Regions from separate parts of the Paenibacillus sp. SRL342 genome, predicted to be linked through region 2. Evidence: riboswitches for the same ligand, from Rfam matches in the RefSeq annotation. Region 2 holds a riboswitch; the other holds the start of a gene.
The links. Region 2 has a riboswitch for thiamine pyrophosphate ahead of tenA (thiaminase II). Riboswitches for the same ligand answer to the same signal wherever they lie in the genome.

Region 1: linked by a shared signal. The riboswitch ahead of AC4E8D_RS02395 (ABC transporter substrate-binding protein) and the one ahead of tenA (thiaminase II) in region 2 are both predicted to bind thiamine pyrophosphate.

The regions. Positions count from the first base shown of each region.
Region 1 is NZ_OZ481790.1:495,017-500,018, reverse strand. It holds gene AC4E8D_RS02410 (MFS transporter) at 1-146, shown strand, start outside; gene AC4E8D_RS02405 (DUF2798 domain-containing protein) at 518-1,027, opposite strand; gene AC4E8D_RS02400 (phospholipase D-like domain-containing protein) at 1,156-2,445, opposite strand; TPP riboswitch at 2,992-3,104, shown strand; gene AC4E8D_RS02395 (ABC transporter substrate-binding protein) at 3,326-4,366, shown strand; gene AC4E8D_RS02390 (thiamine-binding protein) at 4,629-4,919, shown strand; gene AC4E8D_RS02385 (ABC transporter permease) at 4,919-5,002, shown strand, end outside.
Region 2 is NZ_OZ481790.1:3,813,542-3,818,543, forward strand. It holds gene AC4E8D_RS16660 (endo-1,4-beta-xylanase) at 1-1,869, shown strand, start outside; TPP riboswitch at 2,077-2,174, shown strand; gene tenA (thiaminase II) at 2,288-2,950, shown strand; gene AC4E8D_RS16670 (spore coat protein) at 3,115-3,411, opposite strand; gene AC4E8D_RS16675 (hypothetical protein) at 3,423-3,572, opposite strand; gene AC4E8D_RS16680 (zinc-dependent alcohol dehydrogenase) at 3,608-4,744, opposite strand; gene AC4E8D_RS16685 (spore coat protein) at 4,741-5,002, opposite strand, start outside.

The DNA.
Region 1 (5,002 bases), 3.3 Mb from region 2:
TGCCTTTGACTACGGGATGGAGTCTTGATCATCTGGCGGTTAATCAGTCTGCATGGATGCTTGCCATTTTTGCAGTTGGCCTGCTTGTCATTAGCTTAATCACGTATCAATGGCAGAACAAACATATAGCGAATTCTGCGACTTAACAGTTATGTGTCGATCCAGTCCTGAGGATTAGAAATACCTATTAAAGAAATCGAAATGTCTACTGTCATAACTTGACGGTGGGCATTTTTTTGTAGCTTTACTTTGTTCTAACAAATCTAACACACGTTATTATAGATAATTATCTCAAATTCAAGGTCTCGTTGCAGTTTTTTAGCATAATAACGCCGCTGAGATTCGTTAGATTTTTCGTTCCCTAAAAACTGGCCTAATAAGATGTTCTCGATTCGTTAGCGCTGTAATTGTGGTGGAAGGTAGCCTATCTTTGCCTCTGATCACCTTAAATCAAGGGAAAGAATTCGCTCTATTCATTTGCACAAGATTGCCCAGGAAATACTTATGGCCAACCGAATCAAACACTTTTGTTAACGACAGGCACTACAGGGCCATTGCCTTTGATGAATTTACCGAATACATATCGGACGAGGGGTCCCAAAATGATCAATTGATATGGCAGCGCCAGGCTGAAGTTACGAGCAATGGTATGGAGATACGTACGGAATACGGATGACCCACTTAATTGATCAGCGAGATATGCTGAAACCATCCCATACAAGGACATGATCAGAACCATGCCAATCACCATAAAAAATGACATGGCTAGCACACCCAGAATTTTGTTGGACTTGTCAAAGGGCAAGGAAAAAGCAATCTTTCTCGCCACAGGGCCAACAATGAAAGACTCCACCAGAAACGCGATGACAAAACATAATATGAATTGAAGCAGTATCTCAAGCGGGGACATCTTACCGAGTAACCCACTGTGCCATAAATTGAATGTCATCATGACGACAACCATTCCTGTACACATCATTAATCCGAAAATAATTTGTTCCTTCTTGCTTGTTGGCAATTCTCTCATCCTCTCTGTTTACCTTCGTAATTATAGAGATGAGGAAACCCTCCACATAAGTGAACATTCTGTGAACAGTTGTGATTTTTCCAAATTAAAATTTGTAAAAGTAGCTATATCTATTAGCTGGTTCTTCTCTACAACAGAAATCTCCAGAGAAAAGACAGTTTGGATAAAGCTGTGATTGCCATTCGTTTGAAAACAGGGCCTTTCTGATTCGTAGATTCTGCTGGATACTCACCATTATTCACACGTGTACTATGTGCACGTTTGATATCCATAGCTTCTGTTAGTTCGTTGGCGAATGCAGAACCAGAAATGACCACAGCAGATTCGGTATTTAGAAAGGCGGATCTGGGATCAAGGTTATACGAACCAACCATGCTGAGGTAATCATCCATGACAAATGATTTGCCGTGTATGGAATAAGGGCCTTGGTATTCATAAATGGCCAGATTGGTATCAAGCAACCGTTTCTTAGAGCTTAAGTATCCCGCGAAAGCCAAAGGGTTAGGGGTCTGCTGGATTGAATTGGTTACCATGACCCATTCTGCTTTTGGATTCATCGACAGATGTACGGCTTTCTTCATTTTCTTGGTAGGAATGGCATATGGCGTCTGAAGGTACACCTTCGACTTTGCTTGATTGGCGAAATGAACAAATGCTCTCCACATGATCGGGTCTTTATACAGCCTTTGGATTGGATTGTGAATGAAAGCGACGTGGTCGGAACGAAGAGCCTCTTGAGCCCATTCCTTCGGCAACACTTTAACAAAAGGATCGCTCTGAGCCCGAGCTTTTTTATATAACTGAGCCAGCCGAGCCAGCTCTTTTAACCCCTTTGCATGATGTTGACGTTTGGCATGTTTTTCTGGTTTGGTGAATGGATGTTCCCATAACAGATCTATATATTTTTTCATTTCAACAACTGTGCTGTTCGTATTATGGTTTGGATTGTAAACAAGGACATCCCGATCGAATACATAGTCTTTTTTGGGTTGCAATGCCATGTATCTATCACCAATATTTTGGCCGCCAATGATGCCATATGTGTTGTCGACAAGAAAGATCTTGTCATGCAGACGGTTATGCCATGTCCATGGCATAACTATGTTGAGTGGTTCATAATACCTTAACTCCACATTGGGGTGAGCTGCAATGGCATTAGGAATATCACGCAATTCTCCGCGCATGTTGTGAAAAATCCCGTCTAAAATGATTCGAACATGAACACCCCGATCAGCTGCATCGAATAAAGCAGCAAAAAAGAGTTGAGATGTTTTTCCTTTTTGGATGGAGTAATAAGCCAGGTCGATGCTTGTTTTTGCCTCTCGAATGGTCTGGATTCTCACCTGACCGGATTGAAAGCCGTCCTCCAAGAGCAGTACGCGATCTGTCGTACTTCCTGCGGTTAACAATTTTTGCATATCCGTATTTTCAATAGTAGATGGAGACGGAACCAAAAATAAAAGGTAAGCTGTGAAAAAAACGTAGACACAATAGGACAGAATAATTGCGAATATGGTTTTAAGGATCATTCAGTACGCCCCCATTTTTATGTAAAAAGTAATTATTTGTATAGCAGTACTATCTCCTTTTGTATCTAAATTATGTTGTTTAAATGAAGCAAGCGTCTCCGGTCAAGGTCAATCGATCAAGAGCTGATCACTGAAATAGGGAAAGCAGCCCTGATGCGACGAGATATCAAACATCGGATTTGATCCAAGTTTTTGTTGAAAACCTTCCAGATCCTCAGCACTGAGGCTATGGCCCACTATCCGATGCTTTTGCACTCAGCCAGATTTCCTTATATGATTCGCCACGATAATTATTGAAAATAACACATCTAAACAGGCTGATATACATATGTATAACGGCCTGTTTGATAAGTTCATACGTGTCCCCATCCAGTTCCTGACTGGACACGTTCCACCCGCTGGCCTATAATTACACCTAGTAATGCCCGTAACTTCATAGTTTCCCAGGGGAGTCGGAATTGGCCGGCTGAGAGTGTATCCCACCAAGATACTAACCCTTAGACCTGATCTGGATCATGCCAGCGTAGGAATCGGAGTATATCGAAATGGCACAGCCCTATGGCTGAACGCCACCTCTCTAACGCCTGCACGCGTCCCGGAATACGGGGCGCTTTTTTAATGTTCTTTTATATAGCCAGAGAGCTAAAAAAAGTGACGTTATCCAGATCTCAACTGGTATAAATCTGTCGATTTATGCAAGATGATTGGATATGAAGCCAAGGAGTACCCCGTGCCAATCGGCCGGACATACCGAAGGAGAGAACCACAAATGAAATGGCGTAAAACGATGGGATTGTTGCTCTTATGCGTGCTTATGGTGACTGTAGCCGCATGTGGTGGCAAAGAAGCTGCCCCAGCTGGGCAGAACGGCAACACAAATACGGAAAGCAGCAACGAAGGTGACACTGCCGCCCTGAAAGATATTAAAGTGGTGCTCGACTGGACACCAAATACGAATCATACCGGCCTGTATGCAGCTGTAGATCAAGGTTTTTACAAGGCCGAAGGCTTGAACGTGGAGATTGTACAACCAGGTGCCGGTGGCGCAGATACGATGGTTGCCTCCAATGAAGTACCGTTTGGCGTAAGTTATCAGGAGAGTGTAACTCAAGCCCGCACACAGGGTGTTCCTCTCGTCTCCATTGCAGCAGTTATTCAGCATAATACATCCGGGTTCGCCGCTCCGGCGAATCGGAATATCAAATCACCGAAAGATTTTGAGGGTAAAACCTATGGCGGTTGGGGTTCCCCTGTGGAAGAAGCCGTGATGCAATCCATTATGGAAGGCGACGGAGCCGATGTATCGAAAGTGAAAAACATTAACATGGGTGACGCTGACTTTTTCACCGCAGTGAAACGGGACATTGATTTTGCGTGGATTTTCTACGCCTGGACAGGCATTGAAGCCGAACTGCGCGGGGAACCGATCAACATGTTATATGTGAAGGATTATTCAGAAGCATTGGATTACTACACGCCTGTCCTCGTAACCAACGAGCAAACGATCCAAAACGACCCTGAGTTGGTGAAAGCATTCCTGAAAGCCACCTCCGAAGGGTATCAATACGCAATTGATCATCCCGAAGACGCAGCCAACATTCTGATCAAGGCTGTACCGGATCTGGATAAGGAATTGGTGCTGGCAAGCCAGAAATGGCTTAGTCCAAAGTACACAGATGACGCCCCGCGCTGGGGAGAACAAAAACAGGAAGTGTGGCAAAACTACACTGACTGGATGTTTAGCAAAAAACTGCTGGATGAACAGATCGATGTGAGCAAGGCATATACAAACGAGTTTTTACCCCAATAAAATTTCTCATATAAAACGAACTTAATATTTACACGAGGACGGAGAGGACAGAAATAACGTGAAAAAGCGAAGCGGTCGCCTAAAAGCTTTCTGAAAGAAAGCTTCATCGGAAGCATACGCTATCACCGGATTTTCCCTTTAGAGAAAGGGAATCAAAAAAATCTGGGGATAACAGCGATTGGAAGGTTATTCTGTCATCGAAGTGGTAAGTGTAACAGTCATTAGTTCATTTTATATATCACGAAAGGAGCCGTGATCTCTCATGGCAAGCACATTACTTAGCATTCAGGTTATTCCCAAAACGCCAAATGGCGAGAACTCTTATCCTTACGTAGATCGCGCCATTGAAGTTATTCAGCAATCCGGCCTGAAATATCAGGTGAACGCACTCGACACCACGATGGAGGGGGAACTGGAGGAACTGCTGGAGGTTGTCCGCAAGATGCACGAGGTACTCGTGGAGGCTGGCAGCCCAAGCATCATCTCCCAGATCAAAATCGCCCATAGCCCTACTGGCTTCAGCATGGATACCCTGACGGAGAAGTATCGCTAATGCATGCCTATTTCAAAAGTGTATGGCCGCCCATTGTGGCGGTTATTCTCTTTATAGCGATATGGCAGGGAGCCGTCTCCCTC
Region 2 (5,002 bases):
TTCGCCGAGGAGCATGGTATGGGCGTACGCGCACATGCGTTGTTGTGGCATATTGATGCAGCAGAGTGGATGTTCAAAGATCCTCAGGGTAACCCTGCGAGTCGAGAATTACTGCTTGCCCGGATTCAGGATTACGTTGAAACCGTCATGACCCGATACAAAGGTAAGATCTATGCCTGGGATGTGGTAAACGAGGCGATTGCGGATAGCAATGGTGATGCCAACGGTTTACGTAAAAGTCCCTTTTATGAACTAATCGGTCCGGATTACATTGAGAAAACCTATGAATTCGCTCGTGCAGCAGATCCGAATGCCAAATTATATTACAACGAATACTTCACGGAAGTCCCTGAGAAAAGAGAGCATATGTTTCAGTTGGTCAAACGACTGAAAGATAAGGGGCTTATCGATGGTGTGGGTTTGCAATCCCACTATAACCTGGAATCCCCTCCCATCAAGGAAATTGAAAAAACGATCAACATGTTCGCCGAACTTGGATTGGATATTCAGATCACGGAACTGGATGTGGATAGCGGAATTCCATTTGGTGAAGAGATGTCGGATGAAGTTGCGGTAAAACAGGCGTATCGATATAAGGAACTGTTGGATTTGTACCAAAAACACAAAGATCACATCTCTTCAGTTACCTTATGGGGACTCCAAGATGAGAAGTCTTACAACAACCAGGCTATGCTGTTTGATTCAGCCCTGAAGGCCAAAAAAGCATACTGGGGGCTCGTGGATGAATCAGGCTTGCCTGTTTTGACACAGAGAGCCGTCTCACTTTCGGGTAAACCGGATATCAAAAAACATTCACAAGATCCACTCTGGAACAAAGCGGTGTCTACTCCACTGAAGGGCGACTCTTCGGGATCAGCCAGTTTCCGCACCTTATGGGATCAAAGTAACCTGTATATCCTTGTGGATGTTCAGGATGCGAAGGCAGATGTGAACGACAGAGTAGATATCTTTGTTGATCTCAATAATGGCAAGACCACTTCATATGAAGCAGATGACCGACACGTAATCATTAAGCGGTCGGGCAAAGCTGAGGGCGTGGAGCAGCGTTCATATCGTGTACGCGAGACCAAAGCAGGATATCAGGTTGAATTGTCCATTCCGTGGGGTGGTATCCAAGTCGGATCAGAATATGAAGCCGGATTGGATATCCGTGTGACTGATGGCGGTTCAAGTGGGACACAACCTTATAATCCAATGTACTGGAATGATCGAACACAATCTCAGGAACAGGATACAAGCAAATACGGCGTGATTCAGCTTGCCCCTATGCCCAAATCTGCACAAGCTGTACAAGGGATTGTTCAGATTGATGGGAAGAAAGACACATCATGGAATAAGGCTGTACCATTTGAAGTAAAACGGTTGAATGAGAACGAAGGTGCAGAGGCAGTCGCTCGGGCAATGTGGACAGGTGAGTATCTATACCTGCTGATCGACGTCACTGATCCAAACATCATCACAGATAACATCAACCCATGGGATCAGGATTCGGTTGAGATTTTCCTGGACGAGAATCACCAGCGCACACCGTATTTTCAATATGATGATGCCCAGTTCAGAATCAGTGCAGACAATGTGGGAACCTTTGCAGGGGGTGCCTCACCCGGACGCCTTGTAAGTGCTGTGAAGAAAACAAATAAAGGATATCTCGTAGAAGCCAGAATCCAGTTGCAATCACTGACGCCCAAAGCAGGAAATGTTCTCGGTTTCGATCTTCAAATTAACGACAACCAGGGCGGAGGTAAACAGAACGTAGCCAAATGGAATGATACGACCAATGAGAGCTGGAGAAACACTTCGCAGTACGGAATACTCACTTTTGTCGGAAAGAACAAGCTCGGTCATTAAACCATCGACAATAATTGTAAGAATAGAAACCATCATAACAGTGGATAAAACTCAACCATTGTTGTGATGGTTTTCATCATTTAAAGACGTCACTCAAGCTGATGAGGCGTGATACAATCTGTCTTGACTGTATTAAACAGCCCTTGATATACTAAATGGATGTTATTTTATTCTTTTATGCGGATAAGAAAGTAATCAACTACATACAACCGTTTGCGAGGGAGCCTTAACCGGCTGAGAGGGTGTTAAACCGACCTTACCTGATTTGGATAATGCCAACGTAGGGATGCAACGATGAAACACTGTACTTGGGTAGCTCATGCGAACCCTCTTGTTTTAGTGTATTTGTCTGCGAAACATCCTATGGATGTTTCGTTTTTTTGTTTTTAAATACGTACATTATGAATTGGAGGAACATATGTTGACTATTTCAGAGAGACTATATCGGGCGGCACAGCCTGTGTGGAAGGAATGTCTTGAGCATCCCTTTGTGAAAGGGATCGGAGATGGTTCCTTACCGGTTGAACAATTTCGTTATTATTTGTTGCAAGACTACTTGTACCTGTTCGATTATGCCCGCGTATTTGCACTAGGTATCGTCAAGTCGCACGACCCCAAATTGATGCAGTTTTTTAGTAAAAATGTAGATAACATCCTGAATGGCGAAATGAAAATTCATCGATCTTATATGGAACGACTAGAGATTACAGAGGATCATGTTTTTCAGGTAAAACCTGCACTGAAAAATGCAGCCTATACTAACTATATGCTCTCTGTTTCCCATGCGGGTGGTATAGCAGAAGTACTTGTATCCATTCTGGCCTGTTCATGGAGCTATGCAGAGATTGGTCAAGTCCTTGCTCAAAAGCCAGGTGCAGCTGATCATCCTTTTTATGGAGATTGGATCACAGGATATGCTTCCTCTGAATACAACAGCAACAATCAATCCCTTGTGACGTTAACGGATAAGTTATTAGAAGGCTGTAGCGAGGGAACGTACCAACGGATGGAAGATATTTTCGTGATGTGCAGTCGCTTTGAGCTTGATTTTTGGGAGATGTCATGGAGGCTGGAGCTTTGAGTTCAATGGTAGTTAATTCAATTTAGAGAGCAGCGTCCATAAACAATAAGAGGGCATAAAAGTTCGTATTGAAGAGGGAGGTTATCCCCCCTTGCTTCATACGAGCTTTCGTTTGTTACCTTTTGTTTCTCTCGTGGAGCTGCAACGATACCGAAAAAAGGGCGTCAGGACGGAATGTTCATAGCAGTTTGAATATTTTTCAGATCGAGCTGAATTTGCTCTGCAATATGGTAAGGGTGGTATAAGCCATGCTGCACCATGTAATTTGATATCTTTTCATGAGAGTCTATGGCTTCATCGAGCTGTTTCATCAAAATTTGTTTGATTTCGGGGGTGGCACATTCGGTCACAGCCATGGCGTAGTTTCTGACGCTGCTCTTGGCGTTCATCAAAAAATCCATTGCAATCACGTCATCGGTCAGCGTATTAAGACCAGTCATGTGTTCTAATATTGGGTTCATTTTTTTATCTCCTATACAGTCGCTTTAGACAGCACTCCACCGAGCTCCTGAAGCTGCTGTTGTGATAATATCGCATCTTGTTTCAAAATTTGTTTGAGCTCCGGGTCGGTTACCAGAGCTTGCATCGTCTTACATTTAGTCATGCAAAGCGTAAGTGGAATTCATTCAGATTGTCCTCCCGTGTATCTACTCATATTTAAGGCTTTAAGATGACTTTAATGCAATCGTCCGTTTTTGTATCGAACACTTCATAGCCCCGCTTGGCCTCGCTGAGCGGAATGACGTGCGTAACAATGTCCCCAGGGTTCACTTTGCCAGACGTCACCAACTCGTACATGTATGGCATGTAGTGAATGACCGGAGCTTGTCCGGAACGGATATTCACGTTTCGCTGCATGATGTCACCGAGTGGGAATCCGTTATAACGTCCGCCGTATACCCCAGTGACTTGAATGGTACCACCTTTGCGGACAGCCTGAGATGCAATGATAAATGCGCTCATGGTGCCGCCTTGCAGTTTCATACCGCTGGCTAGAAATTCAAGATCGCTCATCTTGCCGTCCATTCCTACCGCATCAATCACAACATCGGCGCCGCCTTTGGTCATTTCTTTGAGAGTGTTCCCAATATTCTTATCCTGTTCGAAGTTTACGATTTCCACATTGTTCGTTCGCTTTGCATGCTTTAAGCGGTAATCGACATAGTCGACGGCTATGACCCGCTTAGCACCTTTCAGCCAGCAGAACTTCTGGGCCAGGAGTCCGACCGGACCGCAGCCGAGCACGATGACTGTATCACCATTCTTAACGCCGGCGTTATCTACGCTCCAGAATGCTGTCGTCATGGCATCGGCGATCAAACTTAGCTTTTCGTCCGGTTGTTCGCAGTTCTCAGGGATCTTAAAATGGGTAAAATTAGCAAATGGGACCCGTAAATACTCGGCTTGCCCGCCGGGATATCCGCCGGTCGTTCCGGAGTAGCCGAAATAAGCGCCCATATCCCCGTGCTCGTTGGAATTGTCACATTGGCTTTCCAGCTGATTTTTGCAAAAAAAGCATTCTCCGCATGCGATGTTAAACGGAATGATCACACGGTCGCCTTTTTTTACCTTGGTCACGCCAGGACCTACTTCTTCTACGATCCCCATCGGCTCATGTCCGATGACATAGTTCTCCTGAAGGTTAGGGATCATCCCGTGAATCAGATGAAGGTCAGAACCGCAAATGGCGGTACTGGTGATCTTTACGATCATATCGTCCGGTTTCACAATCTTCGCATCCGGCACCTCTTTGACCACAACATTTTTAACCCCTTGATACGTTACCGCCTTCATGCTTTATGTCCTCCAATATGCTCATCTGGGGTCCGATCAAACATCCCTTTACGTGACGTATCTCCCGGGAACAGATTCATCTGCCCGATCATCACCGTATTTTTCGCCGAAAGCTGATCGAGTTGGTACTGTTCGTTCAGCTCATAAGGATGAAACCATTTTTTGCGAATCATGAGCTCTGAGATTTCTTGGTGCATTGCAATCCCCTGCTTAAGATGAGTATGCAGCAGGGCTCTTACATCCGGTGAAGCCGTTTCC